DNA from 2 places in the Kitasatospora sp. NPDC091276 genome. Region 1 is predicted to be linked to the other one. Evidence: riboswitches for the same ligand, from Rfam matches in the RefSeq annotation. Region 1 holds a riboswitch; the other holds the start of a gene.

The links. A riboswitch is a leader RNA that binds a small molecule or an ion and turns the genes downstream of it on or off. The one in region 1 is predicted to bind S-adenosylmethionine.
Region 2: another riboswitch for S-adenosylmethionine. It lies ahead of AB0O19_RS09225 (aminotransferase class V-fold PLP-dependent enzyme); the one in region 1 lies ahead of thrC (threonine synthase).

What each region holds. Positions count from the first base shown of each region.
Region 1 is NZ_JBFBFU010000007.1:3,429-10,677, reverse strand. It holds gene groL (chaperonin GroEL) at 1-831, opposite strand, end outside; gene AB0O19_RS10890 (cold-shock protein) at 1,178-1,381, opposite strand; gene AB0O19_RS10885 (MoaD/ThiS family protein) at 1,971-2,249, opposite strand; gene thrC (threonine synthase) at 2,290-3,570, opposite strand; SAM riboswitch class I at 3,588-3,724, opposite strand; gene AB0O19_RS10875 (glucosyl-3-phosphoglycerate synthase) at 3,872-4,873, shown strand; gene AB0O19_RS10870 (trehalose-6-phosphate synthase) at 4,924-6,390, shown strand; gene otsB (trehalose-phosphatase) at 6,437-7,249, opposite strand, start outside.
Region 2 is NZ_JBFBFU010000006.1:2,740-9,988, forward strand. It holds gene AB0O19_RS09210 (heme-copper oxidase subunit III) at 1-154, opposite strand, end outside; gene AB0O19_RS09215 (hypothetical protein) at 551-976, shown strand; gene trpD (anthranilate phosphoribosyltransferase) at 1,097-2,173, shown strand; SAM riboswitch class IV at 2,281-2,398, shown strand; gene AB0O19_RS09225 (aminotransferase class V-fold PLP-dependent enzyme) at 2,452-3,831, shown strand; gene AB0O19_RS09230 (Lrp/AsnC ligand binding domain-containing protein) at 3,859-4,140, opposite strand; gene AB0O19_RS09235 (rhomboid family intramembrane serine protease) at 4,182-4,964, opposite strand; gene AB0O19_RS09240 (hypothetical protein) at 5,166-5,429, shown strand; gene AB0O19_RS09245 (NYN domain-containing protein) at 5,700-7,061, shown strand.

The DNA of each region.
Region 1 (7,249 bases):
CGGGGCCTTGACGGCGACGGACTTGAAGGTGCCGCGGATCTTGTTCACGACCAGGGTCGACAGGGCCTCGCCCTCGACGTCCTCGGCGATGATGACGAGCGGCTTGCCGCTCTGCATGACCTTCTCCAGCAGCGGCAGCAGGTCCTTGACCGAGCCGATCTTGGAGTTGGCGATGAGGATGTAGGGGTCCTCGAAGGTCGCCTCCATGCGCTCCAGGTCGGTCGCGAAGTAGGCGGAGATGTAGCCCTTGTCGAAGCGCATGCCCTCGGTGAGCTCGAGCTCCAGACCGAAGGTGTTGCTCTCCTCGACGGTGATGACGCCTTCCTTGCCGACCTTGTCCATGGCCTCGGCGATGAGCTCGCCGATCTGGGTGTCGGCGGCCGAGATGGAGGCGGTGGAGGCGATCTGCTCCTTGGTCTCCACGTCCTTGGCCTGGGCCAGCAGCTGGTCGGAGACGGCGGCGACGGCCTTCTCGATGCCGCGCTTCAGGGCCATCGGGTTGGCGCCGGCGGCGACGTTGCGCAGACCCTCGCGAACCAGGGCCTGGGCGAGCACGGTGGCGGTGGTGGTGCCGTCACCCGCGACGTCGTCGGTCTTCTTGGCGACCTCCTTGACGAGCTCCGCGCCGATCTTCTCGTAGGGGTCCTCGAGCTCGATCTCCTTGGCGATGGAGACACCGTCGTTGGTGATCGTGGGGGCGCCCCACTTCTTCTCCAGCACGACGTTGCGACCCTTGGGGCCGAGCGTGACCTTCACTGCGTCGGCGAGCTGGTTCATGCCACGCTCAAGGCCGCGGCGAGCTTCCTCATCAAAGGCGATGATCTTGGCCATCAGAAGTGGTCCTCCGGGACACGGTCGACTGCTCGGACCAAGGGGTGCCCGCGACGGACGGCCCTGGTGTGCGGGGGTCCTTTCCCCTACCGCTCCCGGGGGCCTCACCGACCCGGTCCGCTGTCACTCTCACGCTGTGAGTGCTAACGCCAATAATTAGCACTCGGGGTGGTCGAGTGCAAGCCCAATCGCGATCCCGCGAGCCGCCCGGGGCGCTCCCGCCGACCCGCGCAACTCCCCGCCGGGGAACGCCGACGGGCCCGTACGACGCGTGTCGCACGGGCCCGTCGAGAAGCGAGTGGTCACCAGCCGTGGGCCGCGCCGAGCTCCTGGGGTCGGAAGGGGGTCACACCGCGGCGCGGACCATGTCCGCCTGCGGGCCCTTCTGTCCCTGGGAGATCTCGAACTCGACCCGCTGGCCCTCCTCGAGGGTGCGGTAGCCGTCCATCTGGATCGCGCTGTAGTGGACGAAGACGTCCGCACCACCGTCGACCGCGATGAAGCCGTAGCCCTTCTCCGCGTTGAACCACTTGACGGTGCCCTGAGCCATTCCGAACTCCCCTAGTGCTGTGCTGGCCCTTCACGCGCCCGCAGGTCGCGGGCCCGGGTCTGGTTTGAAGGCCGGCCCGGGGAACCCCCCCTGGGCGCAGCCGTGCACGCCGCAACCCTCCGCCGGGGGTGCCTGACGGCGCCCTGTGAGCGGGTGATTACGTCGACCGCGGCTGAATGTATCCGGATCGACGCCCTCTGCAACAGGGTCAGCTGCGGGGAATTCCGGCACCGCGCCAAGGGGCAGGACGGGCCAAAGCGGGAGGAATTCGGCATTTCACGCCGGACATAGCGGACGGATTACTACAAATCCCCGCAGGAATTCTGACATCTGCCTGACATGTTTCACGGCCCAGGCACCCGACCGGTCTCAGCGGCCGGACGACCGTCCGGCGATTCGCGGGTGATTCGCGGGTGAGGATGAGGGGAAGCCCTGTTCCCAACCGAGCCACACTCTACTCCGACTTGACCCCGCCATATTCCCGCCGAAATGCGGCCGGCCGCCCGTGCGTACGGAGAACGGAATTCCGTACGCGCGGACGGCCGGTCGGACGAGCGGCTCGGGCGGGGTGCCCGGATCGGGGCGCGGCTCAGCAGCCGCCGGCCACCGCCGGGATGATCGAGACGCTGGCGCCGTCCGCGATCCCGGTCGCCAGGCCCTCGGCGAAGCGCACGTCGTCGTCGTTCACGTAGACGTTGACGAAGCGGCGCAGCTTGCCGGCGTCGTCCAGGATGCGGGCGGCGATCCCCGCGTGGTTCTTCTCCAGGTCGGCGATGACCTCGCCCAGGGTGGCGCCCTCGGCGGCCACCTCGGCGGCGCCGCCGGTGTAGGTGCGCAGGATGGTGGGGATACGGACGTTGGCGCTCATGGTTCTCCTAGCGGACAGGGCCCAGCGGGGTGGGGGGTGTTCAGGCGGACGCGAGGCCGGCGTCGTGGAAGGACGCCAGGGTCGGGCGGATGACGGCGGTCATCCCGGCCCCGGCGACGGCGTCCAGGGTCTTCAGGCCGTCGCCGGTGTTGATCGCGACGGTCTCCTTGGCCGGGTCCAGCTGGCCGGTCTCCACCAGCTTCTTCAGCACGCCGACGGTCACCCCGCCCGCGGTCTCGGCGAAGACGCCCTCGGTCCGGGCCAGCAACCGGATCGCGTCCACCACCTCGGCGTCGGTGACGTCCTCGACCGCGCCGCCGGTGCGCCGGGCGATGTCCAGCACGTACGGGCCGTCCGCCGGGTTGCCGATCGCCAGCGACTTGGCGATGGTGTCCGGCTTGACCGGGCGGATCACGTCCTGGCCGGCCTTGAACGCCGCCGACACCGGGGAGCAGCCCGCCGCCTGGGCGCCGAAGACCTTGTACGGCCGGTCCTCGACCAGGCCGAGCCTGATCAGCTCCTGCAGCCCCTTGTCGATCTTGGTCAGCTGGGAGCCGGAGGCGATCGGGATGACGATCTGCTCCGGCAGCCGCCAGCCGAGCTGCTCGCAGATCTCGTACGCCAGCGTCTTGGAGCCCTCGCCGTAGTACGGGCGCAGGTTGACGTTGACGAAGCCCCAGCCCTCGCCGGCCGGGTCGCCGATCAGCTCCGAGCAGAAGCGGTTCACGTCGTCGTAGTTGCCCTCGATGCCGACCAGCTCGCCGCCGTACACCCCGGCCATGACGACCTTGCCCTGCTCCAGGTCGTGCGGGATGAACACGCAGGACTTGAAGCCGGCCCGGGCGGCCGCCGCGCCCACCGCGCCGGCCAGGTTGCCGGTGGAGGAGCAGGAGAGCGTCGTGAAGCCGAAGGCCCGCGCGGCCTCGATGGCGCAGGCCACCACGCGGTCCTTGAACGAGTGGGTCGGGTTGCCCGAGTCGTCCTTGATGTGCAGCTGCGCGGTGAAGCCCAGCTCGCGGCCCAGGTTGTCCGCCTTGACCAGCGGGGTCCAGCCGGGGTTCAGGTTGGGCTTGGTGGCGACGTCGGCCGGGACGGGCAGCAGCGGCGCGTAGCGCCAGATCGAGCTCGGGCCGGCCTCGATCCGGCGGCGCAGCGCCTCGGCGTCCTCGCTGCCGAAGTCGTACGCGATCTCCAGCGGGCCGAAGCACTCCAGGCAGGCGAAGCTCGGACCGAGCGGGAAGCGGGTGCCGCACTCCCGACAGGACAGCGCGGTGGCGGGGCCGAGGTCCACGGATGCGGGTGCGACAGTGTCGATAGCCATGATGGCGGAGGCCTCTCTCCTCATCTTCCCCGTGGCACGGTCGCGCCACAGGCCGGAATTGGCACCTGTCCCGCCGGGGCCTGTCGACAGACAGCCGCGCGAGAAGGTTGCCGGGACGTCAACGGGCCGTTCCCTCAGTCCCTCTGGATGAGCTTGTGAAATTGTGGTGGTGCTCAACGGCGACCCCGGCGTGCAAAGGTCCGGCCGCTGTACGAAGACTGTATCCGAAGGCGTCAACCCCGAACGGGATCGTCCGCCACGCGAGATGGCGCGTCCCACCGACCCCGCCGAGGAGAGTCCCGTGCCCGCCGAACCGACCCCCGCGCTGCTCCCGCAGGCGGCGTCCTGGCTGCGCCGCCGCTCGTGGAGCGCGGTCGACCGGCCGGTGCACTCCCTGCTGGAGGCCAAGCGCCGGACCGGCCACACGGTCAGCGTGGTGCTGCCCGCGCTGGACGAGGAGGCCACCGTCGGCGACATCGTCCGCACCATCCGCCGCGAGCTGATGGAGCGCCTCCCGCTGGTCGACGAACTCGTCGTGGTCGACTCCGGCTCGGCCGACGCCACCGCCGCCGTCGCCGCCCGGGCCGGCGCCCGGGTGGAGTACCGCGACGCGATCCTGCCCCGGCTGCCCGCCGTCCCCGGCAAGGGCGAGGTGCTCTGGCGCTCGCTGCTGGTCACCCGCGGCGACATCATCTGCTTCGTCGACGCCGACCTGCGCGAGTTCGACCCGGCCTTCGTCTCCGGCATCCTCGGCCCGCTGCTGACCGAACCGGACATCCAGCTGGTCAAGGCCATGTACGACCGGCCGCTGGAGACCGAGGGCGCGGTGGTCCCGGCCGGCGGCGGCCGGGTCACCGAACTGGTCGCCCGCCCGCTGCTCAACCTGCACTGGCCGGAACTCGCCGGTTTCGTCCAGCCGCTCGGCGGCGAGTACGCGGCCCGCCGCGCGCTGCTCGAACGGCTCCCCTTCCCCACCGGCTACGGCGTCGAACTCGGCCTGCTGGTCGACGCGCTGGAGACGGTCGGGCTGGACGCCCTGGCCCAGGTGGACGTCGGCGTCCGGCACCACCGGCACCAGGACGGCCAGGCCCTCGGCCGGATGGCCGCCACCATCTACCGCACCGCCCTCGAACGCCTCGACCGCACCCACCGGCTGAAGGCCTCGGCCGACCTGGTCCACCCGCTGCTGACCCAGTTCACCCGCGACCCGCAGAGCCGGGAGTTCACCGCCCACACCCACCCGGTGACCGCCCTGGAACGCCCGCCCATGCACACCGTGCCCGAGTACGCGACCCGACACTGAACACCCACCGAAAGGGTTTGCCGCTCCGGAGCCCCGGCAACGTACCAACCATGGGCGATCTCACGACCGAACGTTCGAGTGCGACCGGCACCGCCCCCGTCCTGGTGGCCTCCAATCGGGGACCGGTGTCGTTCAGCACCGCGGACGACGGCACGCTGACCCTCCGCCGCGGCGGCGGAGGCCTGGTCTCCGGCCTCTCCGCCATCGACGACCCCGACGCCGTCTGGGTCTGCGCCGCCCTCGGCGCGGCCGACCGGCAGGCCGCCAGAGGGGCCCCGGACGGCCGCCTCGACCTCGCCGGGCACGACGTGGGCGGCCAGGCCGTCCGCATGCTGGACATCGATCCCGACACCTTCGCCCGCGCCTACAACGGCGTCGCCAACTCCACCCTCTGGTTCGTCCACCACCTGCTCTACGCCACCCCCACCGCCCCCGCCTTCGACGCCGGGTTCCGCACCGAGTGGGCCGCCTACCGCGCCTACAACGCCGCCTTCGCCGAGGCGCTGGCCGCCGAGGCCGCCCCCGGGGCCGCCGTGCTGGTCCAGGACTACCACCTCTCGCTGACCCCTGCCCTGCTCCGCGCCGCCCGCCCCGACCTGCGGATCGGCCACTTCTCGCACACCCCGTGGGCCCCGCCCGAGTACTTCCGGCTGCTGCCCGACGACGTCGCCGAGGCCGTCCTCACCGGCATCCTGGGCGCCGACCGGGCCGGCTTCCTGACCCGCCGCTGGGCGCTGGCCTTCGCCGACTGCTGCGCCGACCTGCTCGGTGCCGAGGTCGACCGGGACGCCATGACCGTCACCCACGCCGGCCGCACCACCCGGCTCGGCGTGCACGCGCTCGGCGCCGACGCCGACTTCCTGCGCGAGCGCTCCCACCGCCCGGACGTCGACGAACGCCTCGCCGCCCTCCGCGAGGCCGTCGGCGGGCGGCGCACCATCGTCCGGGTCGACCGCACCGAGCTGAGCAAGAACATCGTCCGCGGCCTCCAGGCCTACCGGCACCTGCTGCGCACCCGCCCCGAATGGCACGACCGGGTGGTGCACATCGCCTTCGCCTACCCCTCGCGCACCGACCTCGCCGAGTACCGCGCCTACACCGCGCAGGTCCAACGGCTCGCCGAGGACATCAACGCCGAGTTCGCCACCCCCGCCTGGCAGCCGCTGATCCTGCACGTCGACGACGACTTCCCGCGTTCCCTGGCCGCCTACCGGCTCGCCGACGTGGCCCTGGTCAACCCGATCCGGGACGGCATGAACCTGGTCGCCAAGGAGGTTCCGGTGGTGTCCGACCACGGCTGCGCCCTGGTGCTCTCCCGCGAGGCCGGCGCGCACGCCGAACTCGCCGAGGACGCGCTCACCGTCAACCCGTACGACGTCATCGCCACCGCCGACGCCCTGCACGCCGGCCTCACCATGCCCGATGGGGAGCGCGCCGACCGCACCAAGCGCCTCGCGGCGGCGGCCACCGCGCTGCCCCCGCAGCAGTGGTTCCTCGACCAGCTCAGCGCGCTGTGAACCGGCTCAACGCGCTCTGAGCCCGCTCAACGCGCTGCCGTCCGGCTCAGACCGCGCCGACGGCCGCGCCCAGCGCCGCGAGCAGTTCCACCACGCCGGCCGGGCCCGGGACCACCAGGTCGGCCCGGTCGGCGAGTTCGCGCACCGGCGCGTCCCCCACCGCGCCGCTGCACACCAGCAGCCCCGCCACCCCCTCGCCGCGCAGCTTCTCCACCGCCGCGAAGGCCGCCACGTCCCCCAGGTCGTCCCCCGCGTACAGCACCGAACCTGCCCCGCGCTCGCGCAGGAAACCGGTCAGCGCCGCGCCCTTGTCCACCCCCGGCGGCCGCAGCTCCAGCACCAGCCGCCCGGGCTCCACCACCAGCCCGTGCCCGGCCGCCAGCTCGCCGACCGGCGACCGCAGCAGCTCCAGCGCCTCCTCGGGCGCCGCCGTGCGCCGGGTGTGCACCGCCAGCGAGCGACCCTTGTCCTCCAGCCACGTCCCCTCGGGCGCCCCCGCCGCCGCCAGCAGGCCAGGCAGCGCCGCCCGCGCCCCGGCCACCCCGGGGTGCACCGGCGGCGCGGTCACCTCGCCGCCCTCCCAGCGCTCGGCGCCGTAGTGCCCCAGCACCACGACCCCGGGCAGCCCGTCCAGGCCGCCGTACTCCGCCGCCAGCGCGGCCGGCCGACCCGTCACCACCACCACGGCCCGCACCGCCGGCACCAGCGCCCGCAGCGCGGCCGCCGCCCCCGGATGTGCCCGCGCCCGATCGGGATCCGCCACGATCGGCGCCAGCGTCCCGTCGAAGTCCAGCGCGATCACCGCCTCGCCCGGCGCCGCCAGGATCGCCCGCAGCCCGTCCCGACCGGCAGCCGTGAC
Region 2 (7,249 bases), on a different contig from region 1:
AGCGGAGCGTGAAGTACATCGCGAAGAGGGCCGCGAAGAACATCAACTCGGAACTGAGCCAGACGATCGTTCCGACGCTGACCATGTTCGGCCGGTTGACCGATCCGTGCGCGTGCCCGGTTTCTACTGCTGTTGCTGTCGCCACGACGGACATTATGTCGGTCCCTTATTCCGTCTTCACGCCGGGGGGTGTCCCTCGGAGTGTCCGGTGCGTGCGGTATGCCCCCCTGGAGGGCGGTGGGGGGTCCCAATGGCGGCTGAGCAGCGGCGTGTCCCTTTTCTGACGGTTCCTCGAAGGGGCCCGCGACCCCGTTGCCCAGCGCGTCGTTGCACGCTTGGCGGAGCCTCCGGGGGTAATGCGCGGGTCCCTTGTCGGCCGTACGGGTGGTCTGGACGGGTCCGGGTGACGGGCCGTCCTCCGGGCGGGTGAGTCGCGGGCGCGGCGGCTTGAGGGGGGAAGGTCCGCGAGGGGGACTCGGCGACGGGTGATCGGGAGTAGCATCCGGATCAGGCGAACGTGGTCCGGATCACACTTGAGGGAGCAGGGCCCATGGCGTACACGACCGACGAGACGCTCACCGTTCTCGTCTACAGCGATGACCGCAACACCCGCGAGCAGGTGCTGACGGCACTCGGCCGCCGGCCCGTCGAGGACCTTCCGGAACTGTCCTACCTGGAGTGCGCGACCACCCCCGCGGTGCTGAAGGCACTGGAGAAGGGCGGCGTGGACCTCTGCATCCTGGACGGCGAGGCGGTGCCGGCCGGCGGGCTCGGGCTCGGCCGCCAGCTCAAGGACGAGATCTACGGCTGCCCGCCGGTGCTGGTGCTGATCGGCCGGCCGCAGGACTCCTGGCTGGCCGCCTGGAGCCGGGCCGACGCCGCGATCTCGCGCCCGGTGGACCCGGTGGCGCTGGCCGAGGCGGTCGCCACCCTGCTGCGGGCGCGGCTGGCCAAGCGGGCGCCCGTCAGCCGCTGAGCGGTGCCGTCTCAGGACCAGAGAAGACGCCGCCGCGGGAACCCCGCCGGTCGATAGGCTGACTCCATCCGTACGGACGTCCCCCCGACGCGGGGAACCCGACAACAGCTGGAGTCAGCCATGGTGAACGTGAACCCTGCGAACGGTGGTACCGCACCCGCGCAGGTGGTCCGCACCTGGCCGGACGTCCTGGCGGCGCTGTTGAAGGGGGAGGACCTCGACCGCTCGGCCACCGCGTGGGCGATGGACCGGATCATGAGCGGCGAGGCGTCCCCCGTCCAGGTGGCCGGGTTCATGGTGGCGCTGCGGGCCAAGGGCGAGACGGTCGACGAGATCACCGGCCTGGTGGACGCGATGTACGCGCACGCCGAGCCGCTGGACATCCCCGGCCCGGCCGTGGACATCGTCGGCACCGGCGGCGACCGGGCCAAGACCGTCAACATCTCCACCATGTCGGCGATCGTCGCGGCCGCGGCCGGCGCCAAGGTGGTCAAGCACGGCAACCGGGCCTCCTCCTCGGCCAGCGGCTCCTCGGACGTGCTGGAGAAGCTCGGCGTCCGCCTCGACCTGTCGGCCCGGCGGGTCGCCGAGATCGCCGAGGAGGTCGGGCTGACCTTCTGCTTCGCGGCCAAGTTCCACCCGTCGATGCGGCACGCCGCCACCGCCCGGCGCGACCTCGGGGTGCCGACCGCGTTCAACATCCTCGGCCCGCTGACCAACCCGGCCAAGGTCACCTCGCACGCGATCGGCTGCTTCGACACCCGGCTCGCCGGACTGATCGCCGGCGTGCTCGCCCGGCGCGGCTCGACCGGCCTGGTCTTCCGGGGCGACGACGGCCTGGACGAGCTGACCATCACCACCACCTCGCAGGTGTGGATCGTGCGGGACGGGACCGTCACCGAGACCGCCTTCGACCCGCGGGACGTCGGCGTCGAGCTGGTCGGCATCGAGGCGCTGCGCGGGGCGGACCCCTCGTACAACGCCGAGGTCGCGCGGCGGCTGCTGGCCGGCGAGCGCGGGGCGGTGAGGGACGCCGTCCTGATGAACACGGCGGCGGCGCTGGTCGCGCTCGACCTGGGTGAGGCGCCGCTCACCGAACAGCTCGCGGCCGGCATGGCGCGGGCCGAGCGGGCCATCGACTCGGGCGCGGCGCAGGAGCTGCTGCGGCGTTGGTCGGAGGCCACCAGCCGGGTGTGAGGCGGTACTTGGGAGCCCGTGCCGGAACGCCGGCGCGGGCTCCTCGGCTGTCCGGATGGTGGATGCCTGTTTGACCACTCGCTGGGCGCGACCTAGAGTCTTGGCCAGGTCATGAGTGACAGCGTCAAGCCCCAGCTTGCTGTCCGGCAACCCTCCGTCCGTGGCGGGGTGCCCTGGGTGAGGACCGGGTCGCTCGGCGAATCGTCCGTGCGGCAAGCGCGGACGCCCGACGACTTAGCACTCCCGGGGTCCCACACCCCCAGAAGGAGTGCATCCTCATGTCGATCGCCACCGAAATCTGCGCCCCCCTCGCCGTCCTCGGCCACGACGTCCAGGTCCCGCTCGCCAGCGGCGAGAAGGTCGGGTACGCGGCCCTCGACTACGCGGCCAGCTCCCCGGCGCTCCAGCGGGTCTGGGACGACGTCTCCGCCTACGCCCCCTACTACGGCAGCGTGCACCGCGGCGCCGGGTACCTCTCCCAGCTGTCCACCGACCTGTTCGAGCAGAGCCGCCGCACCGTCGCCGAGTTCCTCGACCTGCGCGAGGGCGACCAGGTGGTCTTCACCCGGGCCACCACCGACTCGCTGAACCTGCTCGCCTCGGCCGTCCCGGCCGGGACCCGGGTGTTCGCCTTCGAGACCGAGCACCACGCCTCGCTGCTGCCCTGGGCGCACGCCGGGCTCGACGTCCACTACCTGCGCGCGCCGCGCTCGCACGCCGAGGCGGTCGCCGCCCTGGACGCCGCGCTCGCCGAGGCGCCCGAGGGCCCCAAGCTGCTCTGCGTCACCGGAGCCTCCAACGTGACCGGCGAGCTGTGGCCGGTCGCCGAGCTGACCGGGACCGCGCACCGGCACGGCGCCCGGGTGGTGCTGGACGCCGCCCAGCTGGCCCCGCACCACCGGGTCTCGGTGCGCGAGCTGGACGTCGACTGGATCGCCTTCTCCGGCCACAAGATCTACGCGCCCTTCGGCGCCGGCGTGCTGGCCGGCCGGGCGGACTGGCTGGACGCGGCCGACCCGTACCTGGCCGGCGGCGGGGCGACCCGGACGGTGGCCCGGGAGAGCGACGGCTCGGTGGCCGTCCAGTGGCACTCCGGCCCGGCCCGGCACGAGGCCGGCTCGCCGAACGTCATCGGCGCCTACGCGATCGCCTCGGCCTGCCGGGCGCTGAGCGAGGCGGGCTTCGACGCGCTGGAGGCCCGGGAGCGGCAGCTGATCGCCCGGCTGACCGCCGGGCTGGCGGAGATCCCGCAGGTCAAGGTGCTGACCCTGTTCGGCGCCGAGGCGGCCCGGGTGGGCGTGCTGTCCTTCGTCGTCCAGGGCTGGAACAGCTCGCACTTCTCGGCCGCGCTGTCCGCCGAGTACGGCATCGGGGTCCGCGACGGCCTGTTCTGCGCGCACCCGCTGCTGCGCACCCTGCTCGGGGACGAAGAGGTCTCCCCCTCCGAGTGCGGGGCGCCCGAGCCGTCGCTGCCCGGCGAGCGCAGCCTGAACGCGATCCGGGTGAGCTTCGGGGCCGGGACCCCGGACGAGCACGTCGACCGCTTCCTGACCGCCGTGCGCGAGCTGGTCACGGACGGTGCCGCGTGGAACTACCGCAACGAGGGCGGGCGCTGCGTCGCCACCGTGCAGGTCGACCGGGGGCGTCAGCAGGGCTGAGGGGCCCGGTCGGCGGGGCCGAGGGGCCTACTCGTCCAGGCCGAGGGCGAAGGCGGCCTCGAGGTCGTGCTGGGAGTAGGTGCGGAAGGCGATCTGGGTCTCGGTGTGGGCCACGCCCGGGACCTTGTTCAGCCGGCCCGGGATGACCGCGGCCAGATCGTCGTGCCGGCGCACCCGGACCATCGCCACCAGGTCGTAGCCGCCGGTCACCGAGTACACCTCGCTGACGCCCTCGATGGCCGCGATGGCTTCGGCGATCTCCGGGATGCGGTCGACACTGGTCTTGATCAGGACGATGGCGGTGATCACTGTTCGGGCTCCTTTGTGGGGTGCCGCCAGCGTATCGGGCGTCAGCCGGGTCGTCTCGGGGGGTGGCTGACCGCCGTGCAGGCGTAGAGGAAGCCCGCCGAGAAGCCGATCACGTGAACCAGATAGGCCACCCCGGGCCCGGCCGAGTGGACCGACCACCACTGCAGGGCGAACCAGAGGCCGAGCACCAGCCAGGCCGGGAAGCGCAGCGGCAGGAACAGCAGCAGCGGGACGAGCGTCGTCACCCGGGCGCGCGGATGGAAGCGCAGGTAGGCGCCGAGGACGGCGGAGATCGCGCCGGAGGCGCCGATCAGCACCCGGGTGGAGCCCGGGGAGTGCGCCTCGGCGAGGGCGAAGCCGTACGTGGCCAGGCTGCCGGCGGCCAGGTAGAAGACGGCGAACCGGGCCCGGCCCAGCCGCCGTTCGACGGTGGGGCCGAAGACGTGGAGGAAGAGCAGGTTGCCCAGCAGGTGCAGCCAGCCGGCGTGCACGAAGAGCCCGGTGAGGACGGACAGCGCCGGGTGCTTGCCCGGGGTGGGCGCGGCCGGGCAGCCCGGGGCCGGGTCGGGGGCCTGGGCCAGCTGCTCGGCGGTCAGCGGGCGGCCGGCCAGCACCTCGGCGGGGATGACGCCCCAGCGCTGCTCGTACCGCTGCTCCGCGCAGAGCCGGGACTGGCCGGTGCCGTACAGCGGGTTGAGCCCGGCGGCCGGGCCCAGCAGGAACACCAGGGTGTTGACCGCGATCAGGGCGTAGGTGACCGCCGGGGCGGGCACGGACGGGTGCTCGCCCCGCGCGTCGGTGTGCCCGGGGGCCGTCAGTGCCATGCGGCCAAGCATCCCTCCGTGTCGGGCGTGTGACACGGCCTTGTACGGCAGGTGGACTAGCCCGCTCGTTCTCCTGACTGGTGGCCGGGATGGTTGCCTCAGGCAATAGGCTTGGGGCGGGCAATCCCGCCTCCCGCCGCCGACGCCGGGGCTCCGGGGGGAGCGCCTAGCCCACCCAGGGACCACCCGAGAGGACCCCCGATGACAGTCCCCGCCCTGACCGCCGAGACGCGCTGGCGCTGCACCCTGTGCGGAAACCTCACCCGCTTCGACGTGACCCGCACCGCGCGGGTCACCGAGTTCCTGCACTTCGACCTGGCCGGCGAGTCCAAGGTCGAGGAGACCGAGGTGCTGAGCGAGACGATCGAGTCGGTGCGCTGCCGCTGGTGCAACGCCGTGGACCAGGTCGAGCTGGTGGCCCGTCCGGGTGCCGAGAACGCGGAGGCCTCCGCCGAGCAGGGCTGACGCCCGACGGCGCGGGGGGCGGGTGCGCGGCGCGCCTGCCCGCCGCGCTGGGACAATACAGACAGGACGCACGGAGCGTGACGACAGGGCGGCGGCCGCGGGCCGTGACCCCGTAGGACCAGGATCGGAGCCGAGGACGTGGTGGACGCAGCGAGGGAGCCCGCCGAAGCGCAGGGGCTTCAGCCCGCTGCGGCCGTGCAGGCGCGGGCCGCCGACGCGGCTCCGTCCGAGCCCGCGGCCGCCGGCGGGGCGGCGGGTCCCGATGAGTCGGTGGGCCCCGGCGGGGCGGCGGGCTCCGGCGAGGTGGCGCCGGAGCGTGGTGCCGAGAAGCTGGACCGGCCGCTGCCCGAGGGCGTGCGCCGGCGCGTGGTCGGCCTGGCCTCGGACGCGCTCGGCGGGCTGCCGCCCGGCGAGCTGCCGCAGAGCCTGCGCCAGTACGTCAAGTTCACCCCGGCCCGGCGGGCCAAGTACGCGGCCACGGCGCTGGCCGCGGCGCTGGAGTCGGAGCCGGCGTTCCGGGTGCGGATAGCGGAGCGGCTGAGGCTGGGCCAGCCGGACCTGGTGAAGGCGTTGGAGTCGGGCAGCGTTCCGGGCGCCGCCGATCCGATGGACGTCGCGGCCGCCGCCTACCTGGTGCGGTCGGCCGGTTGGAGCCGGCTGGTGGCCGAGGCCGGGGAGGAGGCCGAGCGGGCCGGCGCCGAGGGCGCGGCCGCCGAGGCCACCCGGCTGGCGGAGAAGTTGCAGGCGGAGCTCGCCGAACTGCGGTCCGCCGCCCGGGCGGACCTGGAGCGGCAGCGCGCGGAGTTCGAGGGCGTCCGCCGGGAGGCCGAGTCGCTGCGGAAGAAGGTGCGCTCGCTGGAGAGCGACACCCGCCGGGCGCAGGCCGAGACCAGGCGGCTGACCGCCGAGCTGGAGGCCGCGAGGGCGCAGGCGGCCGCCGAGCGTGGCGCCGCGGAGTCCGAGGCGCGGCGGCTGCGGCACCGGGTCGGCGAGCTGGAGACGGCGGCCGAGCAGGGCCGCCGGTCGGCCCGCGAGGGCCGCAGCGTCGAGGACATGCGGCTGCGGCTGCTGCTGGACACGGTGCTGCAGTCGGCGCAGGGGCTCCAGCGGGAGCTGGCGCTGCCGGTCTCCCAGATCCGGCCGGGGGACCTGGTGGAGGCGGTGGTGCCGGGTGCGGCCTCGCCGCACGACGTGGCCCGGCGCGGTCTGGCCGACGACGATCCGGCGCTGCTGGACCAGCTGCTGGCGATCCCGCAGGTGCACCTGGTGGTGGACGGCTACAACGTGACCAAAACGGGCTACCCGACGCTGCCGCTGGAGCAGCAGCGGATCCGGCTGCTGGGCGGGCTGGCGATGCTGGCCCAGCGCACGCAGGCGGAGGTCACCTGCGTGTTCGACGGGCAGGACCTGGACGTTCCGGTGATCATGGCGCCACCGCGCGGGGTGCGGGTGCGGTTCAGCCGGACCGGCGAGACCGCGGACGAGCTGATCCGCCGTCTGGTGCGGGCCGAGCCGCAGGGCCGTCCGGTGGTGGTGGTGTCCACCGACCGGGAGGTCGCGGAGGGCGTGCGGAAGGCCGGCGCGCGCCCCGTGGCTTCCGTTCTGCTGCTGAACCGGCTGGCGCGGCCCTGACGGCTGCCGCGGCGGGATGACGCCTGGTCAGCGCCCGGTTTGCGGTGGTGTGCACATCCAGTGGAGCCTGCGGGGGAAGTGGAGTTCACGCCTTCGGGGGAGTGGCAAAACCCGTGGATCTTCCCTAGGGTGTGGCGTCAAACCTATTTTCCGGATTCTCACCTGATCGGGTGAGGCCGATGGAAGAA